DNA from 2 places in the Sporosarcina trichiuri genome. Region 1 is predicted to be linked to the other one. Evidence: a T-box and tRNA genes for the amino acid it is inferred to sense, from the RefSeq annotation. Region 1 holds a T-box; the other holds one or more tRNA genes.
What was found. The T-box of region 1 lies ahead of ileS (isoleucine--tRNA ligase). A T-box ahead of a tRNA ligase gene usually reads a tRNA of that ligase, here a tRNA-Ile.
Positions count from the first base shown of each region.

Region 2: it encodes a tRNA-Ile, which carries the amino acid that the T-box ahead of ileS (isoleucine--tRNA ligase) is inferred to sense. The anticodon was not compared.

Region 1 is NZ_CP129119.1:1,396,083-1,405,469, reverse strand. It holds gene ftsZ (cell division protein FtsZ) at 1-102, shown strand, start outside; gene QWT68_RS07440 (sigma-E processing peptidase SpoIIGA) at 254-1,105, shown strand; gene sigE (RNA polymerase sporulation sigma factor SigE) at 1,095-1,805, shown strand; gene sigG (RNA polymerase sporulation sigma factor SigG) at 1,899-2,684, shown strand; gene QWT68_RS07425 (PRC-barrel domain-containing protein) at 2,761-3,018, shown strand; gene QWT68_RS07420 (YggS family pyridoxal phosphate-dependent enzyme) at 3,076-3,768, shown strand; gene QWT68_RS07415 (cell division protein SepF) at 3,765-4,235, shown strand; gene QWT68_RS07410 (YggT family protein) at 4,255-4,539, shown strand; gene QWT68_RS07405 (YlmH family RNA-binding protein) at 4,615-5,391, shown strand; gene QWT68_RS07400 (DivIVA domain-containing protein) at 5,480-5,989, shown strand; T-box leader at 6,041-6,256, shown strand; gene ileS (isoleucine--tRNA ligase) at 6,344-9,100, shown strand; gene lspA (signal peptidase II) at 9,239-9,387, shown strand, end outside.
Region 2 is NZ_CP129119.1:373,198-382,584, forward strand. It holds rRNA gene QWT68_RS02100 (23S ribosomal RNA) at 1-955, shown strand, start outside; rRNA gene rrf (5S ribosomal RNA) at 1,232-1,347, shown strand; tRNA gene QWT68_RS02110 (tRNA-Val) at 1,369-1,444, shown strand; tRNA gene QWT68_RS02115 (tRNA-Thr) at 1,453-1,528, shown strand; tRNA gene QWT68_RS02120 (tRNA-Lys) at 1,537-1,612, shown strand; tRNA gene QWT68_RS02125 (tRNA-Leu) at 1,649-1,730, shown strand; tRNA gene QWT68_RS02130 (tRNA-Gly) at 1,739-1,813, shown strand; tRNA gene QWT68_RS02135 (tRNA-Arg) at 1,845-1,921, shown strand; tRNA gene QWT68_RS02140 (tRNA-Pro) at 1,949-2,025, shown strand; tRNA gene QWT68_RS02145 (tRNA-Ala) at 2,035-2,110, shown strand; tRNA gene QWT68_RS02150 (tRNA-Met) at 2,132-2,205, shown strand; tRNA gene QWT68_RS02155 (tRNA-Ile) at 2,212-2,288, shown strand; tRNA gene QWT68_RS02160 (tRNA-Ser) at 2,306-2,398, shown strand; tRNA gene QWT68_RS02165 (tRNA-Met) at 2,701-2,775, shown strand; tRNA gene QWT68_RS02170 (tRNA-Asp) at 2,779-2,854, shown strand; tRNA gene QWT68_RS02175 (tRNA-Phe) at 2,884-2,959, shown strand; tRNA gene QWT68_RS02180 (tRNA-Gly) at 2,967-3,040, shown strand; tRNA gene QWT68_RS02185 (tRNA-Ile) at 3,044-3,117, shown strand; tRNA gene QWT68_RS02190 (tRNA-Asn) at 3,122-3,196, shown strand; tRNA gene QWT68_RS02195 (tRNA-Ser) at 3,204-3,294, shown strand; tRNA gene QWT68_RS02200 (tRNA-Glu) at 3,304-3,375, shown strand; gene QWT68_RS02205 (TraR/DksA C4-type zinc finger protein) at 3,418-4,146, opposite strand; gene QWT68_RS02210 (1,4-dihydroxy-2-naphthoate polyprenyltransferase) at 4,333-5,247, opposite strand; gene QWT68_RS02215 (isochorismate synthase) at 5,404-6,792, shown strand; gene menD (2-succinyl-5-enolpyruvyl-6-hydroxy-3-cyclohexene-1-carboxylic-acid synthase) at 6,785-8,503, shown strand; gene menH (2-succinyl-6-hydroxy-2,4-cyclohexadiene-1-carboxylate synthase) at 8,493-9,323, shown strand; gene menB (1,4-dihydroxy-2-naphthoyl-CoA synthase) at 9,335-9,387, shown strand, end outside.

The DNA of each region.
Region 1 (9,387 bases):
CAGCAGGAGCCTGTGAGGAACCACACACCTCAACAGCAGCAGCAGCCGCAGGACGATGGTCTGGACATTCCGACCTTCTTGAGGAACCGGCGCCGCAAATAAATGAACATACAAAAAACCTCTGACATTTCTGTCGGAGGTTTTTTTCTTTTCTGACGTTCGGTTCCTGTCGAACTTTTTTCAGGAATGATGACGCAGACTGACAAAACTCTTACGGGATGCATGGTAGTCTTGCAGACAAGGAGGACAGCCTATGTATGGAGAAATCATGATCGGTGTCAATCTGGTATTCAATTACACTGTACTGGCGTTCGCCAATGCTGCGGGGCAGATGCGCACCAGCAGGAAGCGTCTCGCTGCCGCGGCATTTGCAGGAGCACTGCCGGCGGTTATCTTCCAAGGGTCACTGGCCGCTTCGGGTGCCGCCCTGCTTCTGATGGTCGGCACAGCTTTCGGGTTCAGGATGAAGCAGCTGGCCGGTGCAGCGGGACTCGTACTGATGGGCGCCCTCCTGGCAGGCGGACTGCTCTCGGCGATCCCCTTCAGCGAATGGGGGCAGGCGGGCCATGTCCGGACAGCACTTTTTGCAGGACTGGCATTCGCTGTGCTGCAGTTCGTCAAAGGGAAATGGCTGTCTGTCCGCCAGCTGAGCCGGCTTTCGGAATTCCGGAGCTCTTCCGTCCTTCGGCTCTTCGGCCGCTCCCTCCCCGTTGAAGTGTTCATCGATACGGGCAACAGCTGCACGGAACCGCTGTCAAATGATGCCGTCCACTTCGTCTCGCTGCGTGCTGTCCGGGAGGCCATACCGGAAACCCTGCTCCGCCGCCTGGAAAACGCATTGGATACAGGCATTCCCGACCTGTCGACGTTTCCTGAAGACAGCCGGAAGCTGCTGCGCCTGATACGGATCCAGACAGTGGACGGCACCGGCTGGGCAGTCGGCATCCGGTTCGATGAATGGGTCCTTGAAGGCGGCCGGCGGCTTGACCCAGGCTACATTGTACTGACTTCAGAGAACACCCGGTATCCGCATCAGGCGTCCGCAATCTTACACGTCTCAGCCTTGGAAACAGGAGAAGAAAGGGGAATGGTGCATGCTACATGAACTGAAGAAATGGCTTGCAGTCTTGTCTGGGATCTTCAAGAAGAAGAACGGAACATTTTATATCGGCGGTCATGAGTCGCTGCCGAAACCTCTCACACGCGAGGAAGAGGCCGAGACGATCGCCGCCTATATGGCCGGGGATCAGCAGGCGCGCGATCGCCTGATCGAGAAGAACCTCCGGCTTGTCGTCTACATCGCCCGCCGTTTCGATAATACGAATACGCATATCGAAGATTTGATCAGTATAGGGGCGATCGGTCTCATTAAGGCGATCGAGACGTTCAAAAGCGATAAGAACATCAAACTGGCAACGTATGCCTCACGCTGCATCGAAAACGAAATTCTGATGCATCTCAGGAAAACGAACCGTCTCCGTTCGGAAATCTCGTTCGATGAGCCGCTGAACTCCGATGCGGACGGCAACGAGCTTCTGCTGTCCGACATACTCGGGACGGATGAAGATATCATTACGGACGATGTCGAAAAGAAGATGGAGCGCCAGCATATGATCGAAGCGGTCACGACGCTCAGTGATCGTGAACGCCATATCATGGAATGCCGCTTCGGCCTGACAGGGAAGATGGAGATGACGCAGAAAGAGGTGGCCGACCTGCTCGGCATTTCCCAGTCTTATATTTCACGTCTCGAGAAGAAAATCATTTCGGATCTGCGTGAACGGCTCAACCAGCCGATCACCTGATGGGTATAATTGGCGGTATCGAAAACCGAATAGAACACCACTCCGGGGATAAGCTATCCTGTACAGTCATCTACAGAATACGGAGGAATTCAGATGGTACGTACAAGAGTGGAAATCTGCGGTATCGATACATCTACTTTGCCGCTTCTGTCGAGTGAGGTAATGAAAGAGACGTTCATCCGCCTGCAAAGCGGCGATGAATCCGCACGTGATGAGTTAGTGACAGCCAATTTACGTCTCGTCCTGAGTCTGGTCCAGCGGTTCGCCTATCGCGGTGAACCGGCGGATGATCTGTTCCAAGTCGGCTGTGTCGGCTTGCTGAAGTCGATCGACAACTTCGATTTAAAACATAATGTCAGGTTTTCAACATACGCTGTCCCGATGATCGTCGGGGAGATCAAGCGCCATCTGCGCGATCACCATACCGTCCGCGTGTCGAGGTCGCTGCGGGATATCGCTTATAAAGCCATCCGTGCGAAGGAAGATTTCATCAACGAACATCAGCGTGAACCGAGAATATCGGATCTGGCAGCGCTGACAGAAATCCCGGAAGAGGACATCCTGCTTGCATTGGACGCAATTCAGGACCCGATGTCACTCCACGAGCCGATGAACGGAGATGGCGGCGATCCGATCTATATGATGGACCAGCTGCATGACAAAACGGTTTCAGAAGAACGCTGGCTGACGTACGTGTCGATGAAGGAAACGATGACCGAGCTGGACGGCCGGCAGCAGCTGATCCTCTCCAAACGTTTCTACCTCGGCCAGACACAGACGGAAATCGCAAAAGAACTCGGGATTTCCCAGGCACAGATTTCAAGGCTCGAAAAGCAGGCGATCGCTCAAATACGAGCTGGCATGGAACAGAGCAAATAATGACTTGACGCAATGTGCATCGCGCATTGCGTTTTTTTGCGGGCTTGTGCATAGACTGTGAAGAAGGAGGGATTCTATGCGGTTTTCAGAAATCCAAAAGAAAGAAGTGATCGATCTTAACCGCGGGAAGTTTCTCGGTTTCGTACAGGATGCTTCGATCGATATCACGGACGGTAAAATACAGACGCTTCATATCGGGGGTACGGAGCGCTCGTTATTCATGGAGTCGCGGGTCAAGGACCAGAAACAGGTGAGATATGAGGAAGTGGTCACCATCGGTAAAGATATCGTGCTGATCCAAAAGAAACTGCCCCCTGGAATGACTAATCATTGATAACTGACGCACTGCTTGGTACAATGGAACAAAGTATCCAGAAAAGTAGTGAAGATGATGACACGTTTACAACAGCGAATCACCATAATCGAAGAGGACGTGCGCCAGGCGTGTGAACGGGCCGGCAGGGATCGCGGGGACGTAACAGTCGTTGCAGTCACAAAACAGGTGTCCGGACAGCGCGCAAAGGAAATTCTCGGCGAAGGGATCATCCATCTCGGGGAGAACCGTCCGGAAGGGCTTCTGGCCAAACAGGAAGTGATTCCTCAAGGTGCGGTCTGGCATTTCATCGGGAATGTCCAAAGCCGCAAAGTGAAGGAGATCATCGAACGGATCGACTACCTGCATTCCCTCGACCGCCTCAGCCTGGCGAAAGAGATCCAGAAACGTGCCGTCGAACCGATCGACTGCTTTGTACAAGTCAACGTCTCCGGTGAAGCTTCAAAATCGGGTCTTGCTCCGGACGAGACCGAAGAATTCATCAGTAAGCTGCGCGAATACGATAAGATACGTGTCATCGGCCTGATGACGATGGCACCGAATACGGAAGACGATCAGCTGATCCGATCCGTGTTCAGGAGTCTCCGCGAATTGCGGGACAAACTTGCTGCCAAGCAGATGCCGCATGCACCGGTGACGAAGTTGTCCATGGGGATGTCAAATGACTACATCATTGCAATCGAAGAGGGCGCAACCCATGTGAGGATCGGGACAGCACTCGTCGGTTCGGAAAGCGGGGGAGACGAATGAGCATCAAAAACAAATTCGAGAAATGGTTCTACCTTGACGAGGAAGAAGCGGCAGCCCAGGAGGCGGAAGTCCGGCAGCCGGCGCCTGTGAAACAGGAGCGCAAGCCGGGCAAACCGGCTCCGATGAAAAACGCCCCGATGCCGAAACAATCCCGTGAAAACCAGCCGGCCGGGAACATTGTCAGCCTCCAGAGCGTCCAGAAATCATCGAAGGTCGTTCTTTTGGAACCGAGGGTCTATGCAGAAGCCCAGGACATTTCCGAGCATCTGATGAACAAGCGTGCTGTCATCGTCAACCTGCAGCGGATCGACCGCGATCAGGGCGTCCGGATCGTCGACTTCCTGAGCGGTTCCGTCTATGCGCTCAACGGGGACATCCAGCGGATCGGCACGGATATATTCCTCTGCGTGCCTGAAAACGTCGAAGTGAATGGCTCCATCTCCGACTATATGAATGAAAGAAACTGAATGAGGTGTACCGACCGTAATGGATTTATTACTGCTTCAACTATTTAAAGTGATCAGCTTAGCGCTGACTGTCTACTCGATAGCTCTTGTCATCTATATCCTGATGTCATGGGTGCCGGCTTCGCGGGATACTGCGTTCGGAAGGATTCTAGAAAAGATTGCAGAACCTTATTTGGGGTTTTTTCGGAAATTCATCCCGCCGCTCGGCATGATCGATATTTCTCCAATCGTAGCATTGCTTGCGCTCCGTCTGATCGAAAGAGGGCTCGCATCGATATTCATCTGGCTGCTGAATGTCCTGTAAGTACAGGATTACCAGACCTGACAGAAAACATCACATCCTCACTCCGTGGGGATTTTTTTATAAGGAGACAGACCAATGGATGGCATCTTGCAGCATTTCAGAAAAGAAGAACAGCCCTTTGTCGAACTCGTGCAGGACTGGGTCCGGGAAGTCGAGGACCTCTATTCCCCGAAACTGACAGGTTTCCTCGATCCGCGTGAGCGGTTCATCGTCCAGTCGGTGGTCCGGGGAAGCGGCCTCCTGACAGCGGAACACGGCGGTTTCCAGGAGGCCGAACGGAAACGGCTGCTTCTGTATCCCGATTATTATGCACCGACGGAGGAAGATTTCCAGATTGCCGTCTTCGCCATCCGCTATGCGGCGAAATTCGTGACACTCGAACACCCGGCCATTCTCGGTTCCCTGATGGGGCTCGGTCTCGACCGCTCGAAATTCGGGGACATCCGTCTGGAAGGCGAAGCCGCCCAATTTGCAGCCGCCTCGGAAATCGGCGCGTATCTGGAGGCGAATTTCACATCCGCCGGAAAAGCGAAAGTCCGTCTTGAAGAAGTCGGCACGCCCGAAGAGTATATCGAGACGGACGAAGAATGGACGGAGGAGACCCGGATTGTCAGCTCCCTCCGCCTGGATACCGTCCTGTCTTCACTGCTCAATAGTGCCAGGCAGAAATCGGCTTCGTATATAACAGGCGGAAAAGTGAAAGTGAACTGGCGTGTCATCGAGCAGCCGTCTTTCGAACTGAACGAATCGGACGTGCTATCCGTCCGGGGGTACGGGCGCTTCAAAGTGATCGCCATCGAAGGGCGCACGAAAAAGGACAAGATCCGTCTGGTTGCCGGGAAGTTGGAATGATTTTTTAGGGACGGACTTTAGAAAAAGCCGGTTTTCTGTTATAGTCAACGGTAGATGCATTAAGATCATCAAAAGGGGAGAGACTTGAATGGCGCTTACACCAATTGATATACATAACAAGACGTTCGGCAGCAGATGGCGGGGCTACGACGAAGACGAAGTGAACGAATTCCTGGAGCAGCTCATGAAAGACTACGAAAACCTGATGAACGAAAACAAGGAATTGACACGCAAACTGAAGGAGACCGAAGATCAGATTGCGCATTTCAATGCGATCGAGGATACGCTGCAGAAGTCGATCATGGTGGCGCAGGAAGCGGCTGAAGACGTCCGCCGCAACTCCACACAGGAAGCGAAGCTGATCATCAAGGAAGCGGAGAAGAATGCAGACCGCATCGTCAATGAAGCACTCTCCCGTTCCCGTGAAATCTCGATGGAAATCGACGACTTGAAGAAGCAGTCGAAAATCTTCCGAAACCGCTTCCGCATGCTGATCGAAGCCCAGCTGGACCTAGTGAAAATGGATGACTGGGATGAACTGCTGGAATATGAGGCAAACACGAAGAAGCTCGAAACAGCGGCCGCAGACGACGAGTGACCGCAGCTTGACGAAAGACCCTGCCGCAATTATAATATGGTTCATATTACAAGACAGGCGCTGAAAGAGACAGTACTTTCCAGACAGGTGTGATGCCAGCGAGCCGGGGAGGGTGGGAGCCCGGCCAGACACATGGGAAGGAAGATCACTCCGGAGCCGGACTGCCGACCGCAGTCCCGGAACACACCCCGTTACGGTGTTCGAGAGGCAGCTGTATGACGCAGCTGCAACTAGGGTGGTAACGCGAGCACAATCCTCGTCCCTTTTTGGGGACGGGGATTTTTAGCGTTCAGGATAGTGGATGTACGTGCTTGGGACCGAGCTTGGATGACTAGAAACCGAGGAGGAATTGGAATGGATTATAAAGAAACACTGCTGATGCCGAAAACGGACTTCCCGATGCGCGGCGGCCTGCCAACGAAAGAACCGCAGATGCAGGAGAAATGGGATCAGGAAAACATGTACCGGAAAGTGCAGGAGCGCACAAAAGGCCGGCCGGTGTTCATCCTGCATGACGGACCGCCTTATGCGAATGGCGATCTCCATATGGGGCATGCGCTCAATAAGGTGCTGAAGGATATCATCGTCCGCCATAAATCCATGACGGGCTACCATGCGCCGTACGTGCCGGGCTGGGATACGCACGGTCTGCCGATCGAGCAGGCACTCGTGAACAAAGGGGTCAAACGGAAAGAGCACAGCATCGCGGAATTTCGTGAAATGTGCAAAGAATACGCCCTTCAGCAGATCGACAACCAGCGCTCGCAATTCAAGCGGCTCGGTGTGCGCGGTGACTGGGAGAACCCGTACATCACACTGAAGCCTGCATTTGAAGCGCGGCAGATCAAAGTGTTCGGTGATATGGCGAAAAAAGGCTATATCTACAAAGGACTCAAGCCTGTCTACTGGTCCCCATCATCGGAAACCGCTTTGGCGGAAGCGGAGATCGAGTATCAGGACAAAAAGTCGCCGTCCATCTACGTCAGCTTCCCGGTCCGTGACGGAAAAGGTCTTCTGGACGACGACGTCAACTTCCTGATCTGGACGACGACACCTTGGACGATTCCTGCAAATCTTGGTATTTCCGTGCATCCGGACTTCGTCTATACGGTTGTTGCAACAGGCGGGAAAAAGTTCCTCGTGGCAAAGGACCTCGTCAAACAGCTGGCAGAGGAACTTGCATGGGAGAATTATGAGACAGCAGGCGAATACAAAGGCCGCGAACTTGAACTGATGACTGCAAGCCATCCGCTCTATGACCGTGAATCCCTCGTCATGCTCGGCGAACACGTCACAGCAGATGCAGGTACGGGCTGCGTCCATACAGCACCCGGCCACGGGGAAGATGACTTCCACGTCGGCAAGAAATACGGGCTCGGCGTCCTGTCCCCTGTCAATGACCGCGGTGTCATGACGGCGGAGGCCCCGATGTTCGAAGGCCTCTTCTACGAAGACGCGAACAAAGCGATCACCGAAAAGCTGAAGGAAGTTGGCGCACTCGAAAAGCTGTCATTCTTCACCCACTCCTATCCGCACGACTGGCGGACGAAGAAACCGGTCATCTTCCGGGCGACGTCCCAGTGGTTCGCGTCGATCGAGTCATTCCGCGGTGAACTGCTGGAAGCGATCCGCAACACGAAGTTCACGCCGGCCTGGGGCGAGACGCGCCTGTTCAACATGGTGCGCGACCGCGGGGACTGGTGTATTTCCCGGCAGCGTGTATGGGGTGTTCCGATCCCGGTATTCTATACGGAGAATGACGAGCCGATCATCACAGATGAGACGATCGATCACATTTCCAATCTGTTCCGTGAACACGGATCGAACATCTGGTTCGAGTGGGACACGAAAGACCTGCTTCCGGAAGGGTTCACACATCCGGGCAGCCCGAACGGTTCGTTCACGAAAGAGACGGATATCATGGATGTCTGGTTCGACTCGGGATCGACCCATCAGGGTGTGCTTGTGGAGCGTGACGACCTGTCGTATCCGGCGGACCTGTACCTGGAAGGCTCCGACCAGTACCGCGGATGGTTCAACTCATCCCTGACGACAAGCGTCGCCATCAACGGCATCGCCCCTTACAAGGGACTGCTGAGCCATGGCTTCACCCTCGACGGCGAAGGCCGTAAAATGAGTAAATCGATCGGCAACGTCATCCTGCCGTCCAAAGTGATGAACCAGTTCGGTGCCGATATCCTGCGCCTGTGGGTAGCTTCCGTCGACTATACAGCGGACGTCCGCGTGTCCGACTCGAACTTCAAACAGGTGTCCGAAGTGTACCGGAAGATCCGCAACACGGTCCGGTTCCTTCACGGTAATACGTCAGACTTCAACCCGGCGACCGATGCAGTGCCGTTCAGCGATCTCCGTCCTGTCGACCAGTACGTTTACGCGAAACTGCAGGATCTGATCCGTGAGGTGCGCGATGCCTATGAGAATTACGAATTCGCAGTCGTCTATCATGCCATCAATTCGTTCTGTACGAACACATTGAGCTCATTCTATCTGGACATCGCAAAAGATGTCGTCTATATCGAAGCGGCTGACCATTCGCACCGCCGGGCGATGCAGACGGTCATGTACGAAGCGCTGATCACCCTGCTCAAACTCGCAGCACCGATCCTTCCGCATACAGCGGATGAAATGTGGGCGTATCTCGAGCATGAAACAGCAGAGAGCATCCAGCTGACGGATATGCCGGATGCGCAGGATCTCGGAACCGAAGAACTGCGCAGCGCATTCGACCAGCTGATGGCTGTCCGCGATGATGTATTGAAAGCACTGGAAGAAGCACGGAACAGCAAAGTGATCGGCAAATCGCTCGAGGCGCATGTCTCCGTCGCGCTCCGCGATGACCTTGCTCCGCTTTTTGAAACCGGGGACATCAACTTCGCCCAGTTCTTCATCGTTTCGGAATTCAGCGTCATGCCGGAATCGGAGCTGCCTGCACAGGCGGAACAATTCCCGTCCGGCAAGATCGCCGTCGGGAAAGCGTCCGGTGAAAAATGTGAACGCTGCTGGACGATTTCAGAAACGGTCGGGCAGGACGGCAAGTATCCGGAACTGTGCGCGCGCTGTGCAGACGTCGTATCGCACCATTACGCATAATTGACAACATCCGACACTGCAGAGACGCCGGCCAGCCGGCTGCTGCAGTGTCTTTTGCGTGACGTGCCGTTTGGCGTGTACGCAGCCCTCCGGGGTATGATAAACTTAAACCGACACTGCAGGACGGAGGGAACAGGTTTGCTGATTTATTACAGTATCGCGGTGATTGTCATTTTGCTCGACCAGCTGACAAAATGGGCAGTCGTATCTTCAATGGAAATCCGGGAGCGTATTCCGCTGATCGACCCGTATCTCAGTCTGCTGTCCCATCGGAACCGCGGCGCGGC
Region 2 (9,387 bases), 1.0 Mb from region 1:
GTCGGGTAAGTTCCGACCCGCACGAAAGGCGTAACGATCTGGGCACTGTCTCAACGAGAGACTCGGTGAAATTATAATATGCGTGAAGATGCGCATTACCCGCGACAGGACGGAAAGACCCCGTGGAGCTTTACTGTAGCCTGATATTGAATTCCGGTGCAGCCTGTACAGGATAGGTAGGAGCCTTGGATGCGTGAGCGCCAGCTTACGCGGAGGCAATGGTGGGATACTACCCTGGCTGTATTGGACTTCTAACCCTTGCCCGTGATCCGGGCAGGAGACAGTGTCAGGCGGACAGTTTGACTGGGGCGGTCGCCTCCTAAAAGGTAACGGAGGCGCCCAAAGGTTCCCTCAGAATGGTTGGACATCATTCGAAGAGTGCAAAGGCATAAGGGAGCTTGACTGCGAGACCGACAAGTCGAGCAGGGTCGAAAGACGGGCTTAGTGATCCGGTGGTTCCGCATGGAAGGGCCATCGCTCAACGGATAAAAGCTACCCCGGGGATAACAGGCTTATCTCCCCCAAGAGTCCACATCGACGGGGAGGTTTGGCACCTCGATGTCGGCTCATCGCATCCTGGGGCTGTAGTCGGTCCCAAGGGTTGGGCTGTTCGCCCATTAAAGCGGTACGCGAGCTGGGTTCAGAACGTCGTGAGACAGTTCGGTCCCTATCCGTCGCGGGCGCAGGAAATTTGAGAGGAGCTGTCCTTAGTACGAGAGGACCGGGATGGACACACCGCTGGTGTACCAGTTGTCTTGCCAAAGGCATCGCTGGGTAGCTATGTGTGGACGGGATAAATGCTGAAAGCATCTAAGCATGAAGCCCCCCTCGAGATGAGATTTCCCATTACGCAAGTAAGTAAGATCCCTCAAAGATGATGAGGTGGATAGGTCTGGTGTGGAAGCATGGCGACATGTGGAGCTGACAGATACTAATCGATCGAGGACTTAACCAAAACAAAAAAGCGGAGACGACCGTTTTGATGCGACAAGCATAAGGCGAATCGGCGGAGTGGCGGTTTCTGCCACGCAGACGAGTTGACTTATGACCTCAAGCATCAGGGAGTCGAAGCTGGATTACGCGAAAGTCGAAGCGCCGTGAGGCGGTCTTGACTGCACAATGTCCGTTTTATCCAGTTTTGAAGGAACAATAAATCCTTTCAAAAAAACTCTTGCACTTTACATGGTTTATAGTATATAATATGAAATGTCGTTAAGCGGCAGATCACTTGTCTGGTAATGATGGCGAAGAGGTCACACCCGTTCCCATACCGAACACGGAAGTTAAGTTCTTCAGCGCCGATGGTAGTAGGGGGCTTCCCCCTGTGAGAGTAGGACGTTGCCAGGCAGGCGCAGCAATGCGTATTATGGAGGATTAGCTCAGCTGGGAGAGCATCTGCCTTACAAGCAGAGGGTCGGCGGTTCGAGCCCGTCATCCTCCACCATATTTTGTGCCGGTGTAGCTCAACTGGTAGAGCAACTGACTTGTAATCAGTAGGTTGAGGGTTCAAGTCCTTTCGCCGGCACCACTTTGTACGAGCCATTAGCTCAGTTGGTAGAGCATCTGACTTTTAATCAGAGGGTCGCAGGTTCGAATCCTGCATGGCTCACCATCTCTTAGTTTCATCAAAAGGATGCATTAGCATTATGCGGGTGTGGCGGAATTGGCAGACGCGCTAGAATCAGGATCTAGTGCCTTCGGGCGTGGGGGTTCAAGTCCCTTCATCCGCATCCTTTACGCGGAAGTAGTTCAGTGGTAGAATACGACCTTGCCAAGGTCGGGGTCGCGGGTTCGAATCCCGTCTTCCGCTCCACTTTACTTAATCAGGTAATACAATGTATATTGCGCCCGTAGCTCAATTGGATAGAGCGTCTGACTACGGATCAGAAGGTTGTGGATTCGACTTCTGCCGGGCGCGCCATTTTTATGCTTCTACTTACAGATGACCCGGGAAGTAGCTCAGCTTGGTAGAGCACTTGGTTTGGGACCAAGGGGTCGCAGGTTCGAATCCTGTCTTCCCGACCAGTAATTCATGGGGCCTTAGCTCAGCTGGGAGAGCGCCTGCCTTGCACGCAGGAGGTCAGCGGTTCGATCCCGCTAGGCTCCACCATAAGTATTCCATTCATTTCTTGGCGGCGTAGCTCAGCTGGCTAGAGCGTACGGTTCATACCCGTGAGGTCGGGGGTTCGATCCCCTCTGCCGCCATCTAAAGGACCTTTAGCTCAGTTGGTTAGAGCAGACGGCTCATAACCGTCCGGTCGCAGGTTCGAGTCCTGCAAGGTCCACCAGTATTGCTGTCCATATCGGAGGTATACCCAAGTCTGGCTGAAGGGATCGGTCTTGAAAACCGACAGGGGTGTCAAAACCCGCGGGGGTTCGAATCCCTCTACCTCCTCCATTTTCATCACATAGCACGTAAGAGTGAAAGCTCAAATGCAGTACTACTATTATTATCGCGGGGTGGAGCAAAGCGTCATACGAAGATGACGATTTGTAGGATTTCTGAAAGAAATCCGTAATCTTGCAAACAGCAGAACCATGAGCGTGAAAGCTCAAATGCAGTACTACTATTATTATCGCGGGGTGGAGCAAAGCGTCATACAAAGATGACGATTTGTAGGATTTCTGAAAGAAATCCGTAATCTTGCAAACAGCAGAACCATGAGCGTGAAAGCTCAAATGCAGTACTACTATTATTATCGCGGGGTGGAGCAGTGGTAGCTCGTCGGGCTCATAACCCGAAGGTCGCAGGTTCAAATCCTGCCCCCGCAACCAAATGGTCCCGTGGTGTAGCGGTTAACATGCCTGCCTGTCACGCAGGAGATCGCCGGTTCGATCCCGGTCGGGACCGCCATTTTTATTTTATACATAGTTCTCTTTGCTGGTTCAGTAGCTCAGTCGGTAGAGCAAAGGACTGAAAATCCTTGTGTCGGCGGTTCGATTCCGTCCTGAACCACCATAGTCGTGCGGGTGTAGTTTAGTGGTAAAACCTCAGCCTTCCAAGCTGATGATGAGGGTTCGATTCCCTTCACCCGCTCCATTTGGGCCTATAGCTCAGCTGGTTAGAGCGCACGCCTGATAAGCGTGAGGTCGGTGGTTCGAGTCCACTTAGGCCCACTATTCCGCAGTAGCTCAGTGGTAGAGCAATCGGCTGTTAACCGATCGGTCGTAGGTTCGAGTCCTACCTGCGGAGCCATTCATACGGGGAAGTACTCAAGTGGCTCAAGAGGCGCCCCTGCTAAGGGTGTAGGTCGCGAAAGCGGCGCGAGGGTTCGAATCCCTCCTTCTCCGCCATATTTGTTTGGCCCCTTGGTCAAGCGGTTAAGACACCGCCCTTTCACGGCGGTAACACGGGTTCGAATCCCGTAGGGGTCATACTGAAAAAACCTGACTGTTCTGCAGTCAGGTTTTTTGTATTCATTTATCTACATAACTGTCTCTTTTCCGGTATGGAATGTCGCCGAGTTCAGATTCCAGGTTCTCATCATCGAGATTTTCTTCGTATTCGGCTGTTGTGTCACTGCGCACATAACCAGCCGGTTCTCCGTCGATGTCGCTCGCTGCGATGACATCGATGTCTTCCGTGCTTTCATCTTCCACATTGGTATCATACAGATCTTCATAATTGTCGTGGTCCCCTGTGAAGTCGGATGGGGTTTCCGACGTCCCTGATTTCGCGATCGCTTCAAAGCTGTCGATCGGATCTTCGTATATCCCTTCCCGCCGATCTGCAAATGTGTTCGGCTTCGCCATCTTCAGCAAGTCGTTTTCCACCGGTCTGTCATCAGGCACTTCCTGTACTGCATCTTCCACGCATACTGTCGTATAGGGAATTGCCTCCAGTCGTTCAAATGGAATGTCTTTGCCGCATTCCTCACAGACCCCATAGGTGCCTTCTTCCATCCGCTTGAGAGCTGTCTGCACTTTCTCCATTTCCTCGGATGCATGCTCGTTCAGGGCCCTGTCCTTTTCCCTGTCATACAGTTCTGTCCCCATATCTGCGGGGTGATTATCATAAGTGGAGAGTTCGCCGATCTCGTCCTGCGGTGCTGTGTCTGTCGTCGTCCGTTCTTCGGTCACCGTTAAGTCGTCTTGTAGACGAAGCAGTTCCTTCTTCAATGTCATGGTCTGTTCTTTTGTCAGCATTTCATTCACGTCCTTTATGGATTTACCTGCTAGTATGGATCAGAACGGCTGAATTCATATGCATTCAGCTGTTAGTTCTCTGAATTCCTTTTTCGCCCGGTCCTTAAACCTAAGCGGAACAACTTCAGACAGGATCAGCAAAGCAAAAAAAAGAAGACCGTATGGTAGACGGTCTTCCAGCAGATATTAGTGGAGGAGGTGGCCAATGAGCAAGCCGACCGCCAGAAGCAGGCAGAAGAAGGTGTTCGTCTGCGCTGTGAATTTCATGGCTGGCATCACTTGGAGCGGTGCTTCGTGATTTTTGAATATCCTGATGGCGGAGATGGGCTTCTTGACGCACAGGATGACGAGCAGGCTCCATGGAGTGAGTCCGCCGAAGAGCACGAGACCGATGATCCAGGCAAATGCCAGGATGAAGAATCCGCTCTGTACCCGGATGGCATTCGCCCGTCCGAGCAAAATGGCAAGCGTCTTCCGTCCTCCCAGCTTGTCGCCTTCGAGGTCCCGGATATTGTTTGCCATCATGATTGCAGCTACGAGGAGAACACTCGGTATGGACAGCAGCACAGCCCGTTCCGATACGGTCCCTGTCTGGATATAGAAGGCGATCAGGACGAGCAGCATCCCCATGACAACACCGGAAAACAGTTCCCCAAGCGGGGTATAGGCGATCGGGTAGGGGCCGCCTGTGTAGAAGTAACCGATAGCCATCGATACGAGACCGATTGCTGCAAGCCACCAGGACGTCTGCATGCAGATATAGACGCCCAGCAGTACGGAAATGCCATATAGGAAAAGAGCCAGGTTCAGGATCGTTTTCGGGTTCACTTTGTTGCGGACGATCGTTCCGCCGATGCCGACCGAGTGCTCGGTGTCCAGGCCTCTTTTGTAGTCATAGTATTCATTGAACATGTTCGTCGCCATCTGGATGAGCACACTTGCGAGCAGCATGGCTGCAAAGAGAGGGAAGTCCAGCCGTCCGAACGGCAGGGCGAGCATCGTGCCGAGGAATACAGGTGCAAAGGCTGCGGTCAGTGTGTGCGGCCGGGTCAGCTGCCACCACATCCTCCAGCCTTGTTCGATTTTGATTGTATCTTGCATTTCGTTCTCTCCTTCACTTTTGAATCCACTTTCCATTGTACTCTATTCCGCCCGTGTTCGGTATCCCCGGGTCCCCAAAAATGCGGGAGCGGCCCATTTCCGTTATAATGGATACTGCAATGGCATCTAGTACACGCCAACAGAGGAGAGAATATTATGAATCGGAAGCTTACGGAACTGCCTGCACATACTGATCGTGCAGCCAACCCGCATATCCGCTTCTTCACTGAAACGATAGAGGCGGGCGGAATTTCTCCGCTTTCTTTTTTTGAGGCCGGGTCTTCCATCGGATATGCAGAACGGTTCTTTTGGGAAAACGCCTCGAAGACATTGACACTCGTCGGGATCGGGCATGCATTGACCCTTACGGCTGACGCGGAGCACGATCGCTTCGGGAAAATAGAGGCTGAGTGGAAACAATACTGCACGAAACTCATCAAAGAAGAAAAAGACATGGACCCCATCCTGGCAGGAGGTTTTTCATTCACTGCTGAGCAGGGATCCCGCAGTTCTGAATGGGGGGATTTTCCGCGCGCATTCTTTTCAGTTCCTGTTTTTCAACTGAAAATCGAGAATGGGCGGACAGCGGTCGCCATCAATCTAATTACGGACTCCCCGGAGAGCTCCGGCAAGTTTGATGAGCTGCGGCAGCAGAGGGACCGCTTGATACACGAAGCGCAGATGCGGGATTCACTGCACTTTACGAAGCCGTCCGTCCTCTCGATGCAAGAGCTCGGAAAAGACAGCTATCTGGATACAGTTACGGCGGTCACCGGGAAGATCGCTGCCGGGGAAGCGGATAAGGTCGTCATCGCCCGTTCGCTCGCCCTGCAGTTCGATGAGCCGGCAGACCATACAGCAGTGCTGCAGTCGATCACAAACGAACAGCGCGACAGCTACCTGTTCGGCATTGAACGCGGCAGCCAGCTGTTCTTCGGGGCGACTCCCGAACGGCTGGTCGAGATAAAGGACGGGAGAGCCTATTCGGCATGCGTGGCGGGTTCGAGCAGACGGGGGACGACAGCCGAGGAGGATCGCAAGCTGGGCGAAGCGCTTCTGGCGGATAAAAAGAACCGGGAAGAGCATCACTATGTCGTCGAGATGATTACCCGTGTGTTCGATTCACTTTGTGCATCCCGTACATCAGCAGCAGGTCCGAAACTCATGAAAGTGAGAGATATCCAGCATTTATATACCCCTGTCGAAGGAACTCTCGTAGTTGAAAGCAGCATTTTCCAGTTCATCAAGGCGCTCCATCCGACGCCGGCTCTCGGAGGTGTCCCGACGGCGACCGCGATGGATATCATCCGGCATGAGGAAAAGCTGGATCGCGGTTTCTATGCCGCTCCGGTCGGCTGGACGGACGCTTCCGGCAACGGGGAATTCGCCGTTGCCATCCGGTCGGCTCTTCTTGAGCAGGACAAGGCTTGGCTGTATGCAGGCGGCGGAATTGTGGCCGATTCCAAGGCAGACGAAGAATATGAGGAGACATGGGTGAAATTCAGGCCGATGCTCCGCGCCCTTGGAGGGACACTGCATGGATAAACGTATAATACTGACCAACCATGTAAAACGGATGACGGAATCTCTTGCACGGCTGGGAATGGTGCATGCTGTGATCAGTCCCGGATCCCGTTCCACTCCGCTTGCGTACGCGCTGGCATCTGACGACAGGTTCGAGACCCATCTGCAGGTGGATGAGCGTTCTGCAGGGTTCTTCGCCCTCGGGTTAGCGAAGGCCATGCAGCTGCCAGTTGCCCTGCTGTGTACATCGGGGACAGCCGCGGCCAATTTCCATCCTGCAGTCACGGAAGCCTTCTACGCGCGTATCCCGCTCGTCGTGATTACAGCGGACCGGCCTCATGAACTCAGGGACGTCGGTGCGCCGCAGGCGATCCGTCAGCCCGGTATGTTCGCGGAACACGTGAAGTACCATGTCGATCTGCCGATTCCTGAAGAATCAGCAGCCGTCGATGACTTTCTGGAGCGGCAGATTGCCCGAACTGTCGCTGTGACGATGACCGAACCGAAAGGACCGGTTCATGTGAATGCACCATTCCGTGAACCGCTGCTGATCGATCTCGGCCAGCCAGCGCCTCCGGTCACATTCCAGGCAAGCATTGCCGGAAAAAGTGTATTTGCAGAAGACCGGAAACGGCAGGTCAGCGGACTGTTGAGCAGAGCATCCAGAGGACTTTTGGTAGCGGGGGAACTGCCTCCAGGATTCCCGAAAGAAACCGTCTGGGCGTTTGCAGAGCGGATGAACTGGCCGGTCCTCTGTGATCCGCTGTCCAACCTGCGTTCTGAAGTACCGGAGTCCTGCAGGCATCTCTGCATCGACTCGTACGACGCGCTGCTGAAACAGGACCGGCTTGCAGAACGGCTGGCGCCGGATACCGTCTTCCGCATAGGACCGCAGCCGGTTTCGAAACCGCTGACCCTGTTCTTGAAACAGGCGCGTCCGGCTGTCTATGCAGTGGTGGATGAATCCGCGCTGTTCAGGGATCCGATCGGCATTGCGACCCATCATCTGCAGACCTGCCCGGAAGAAGTCCTTTCCCTGCAGTCGGAATCCCATCAGCAGCCTGCCTATACGGAGGACTGGTCGGAGGCGAACCGGATTGTTTCGGAAGTCACTGCGTCGCACAGATGGGACGAAGAGCACGAAGGCGATTATGTCCGTACTCTGCTTGATCAGCTCCCTGACGGAAGTGATCTGATCAGCGGCAGCAGCATGCCGATCCGGGATCTGGATACGTATTTCCGCAATACATCCCGGGATATTGCCTGCTTCTCGAACAGAGGGGCAAACGGCATCGATGGTGTTGTATCGACAGCGCTCGGAATTCAGGCAGCGCGGAAACGGCCGTCCTGGCTGCTGATCGGCGACCTGTCGTTCCTCCATGACAGCAATGGCCTCATCGTCTCCCGGATGGAAGAGACGGATCTCACGATCGTGCTCAGCAATAACAATGGCGGCGGCATCTTCTCCTATTTGCCGCAGTCGACGGAGCCTGCGCATTTCGAAGAGCTGTTCGGAACACCGACAGACCTGTCCTTCGCGCCGTTCGCCGAGCTCTATGATATCCAATACAGTTGTGTATCATCAGTTGCGCAGCTGGAAGAACAGCTGCAGCAGCCGAAGACAAAACCGCTCCGTATCATCGAGATGATCTCAAACCGGGAACAGAACACGGCGGCACATCGGGCTCTCTGGCAATCGGCAGGGGAGGAGCTGGACAGGCATGGCTTCTGAATATCTCTCTGTTGGTGGGGAGTCTCTTCATTATGAAACGTATGGATGCAGTGACCGCCCGGCAGTTGTCCTGCTTCATGGGTTCACAGGCAGTACAGTGACATGGCATTCGATTGCCGGCCTGCTGGCGGATCGGTTCCATGTGGTCCTCGTGGATCTTTGGGGGCACGGCCGGTCCGCAAGCCCTGCGGACAGCACCCGGTATTCAATGGCGTCCCAGACGGAAGATCTCGATCAGCTGTTTACGTATCTCGGGCTGGACCGCATCCTTCTCGTCGGCTATTCGATGGGCGGCCGCACCGCACTTGGATATGCTGCGGCGTTTCCGGAGCGTATCGCAGGCCTCCTATTGGAAAGTGCGTCGCCGGGCCTCCGCACAGTAGAGGAACGCGCCGACAGACGGCGGCATGATGCGGCCCTGGCAGCACGGCTGCGGAATGAGCCGCTGGCGGAGTTCGTCCGTTTCTGGGAGGCAATCGCTCTGTTCGATTCCCAGAAATGGCTGCCCGAACAGACGCAATCTGCTATACGCAGCGAGCGGATGAACCAGAAAGCAGATGGGCTGGCCGGCAGCCTGGAAGGGATCGGAACCGGCAGCCAGCCATCGTATTGGAGGGCGCTTCCTCATATGATGTTCCCCGTCCTGCTTGTGACCGGAACACTCGACGGAAAGTTCACACGGCTCGCGCAAGAGATGGAAACACTGCTGCCGAATGCTGTCCATGAACAGGTGCCGGATGCGGGCCATGCAATCCACGTGGAAAAACCGAAGAAATTTGCTACAATAATAGAGAACTTTGCAGCACATCATTCATTTTGAGGAGGACAATTATGACACGGCAATGGGAAACGCTTCATACATATGAAGATATTAAGTATGAAAA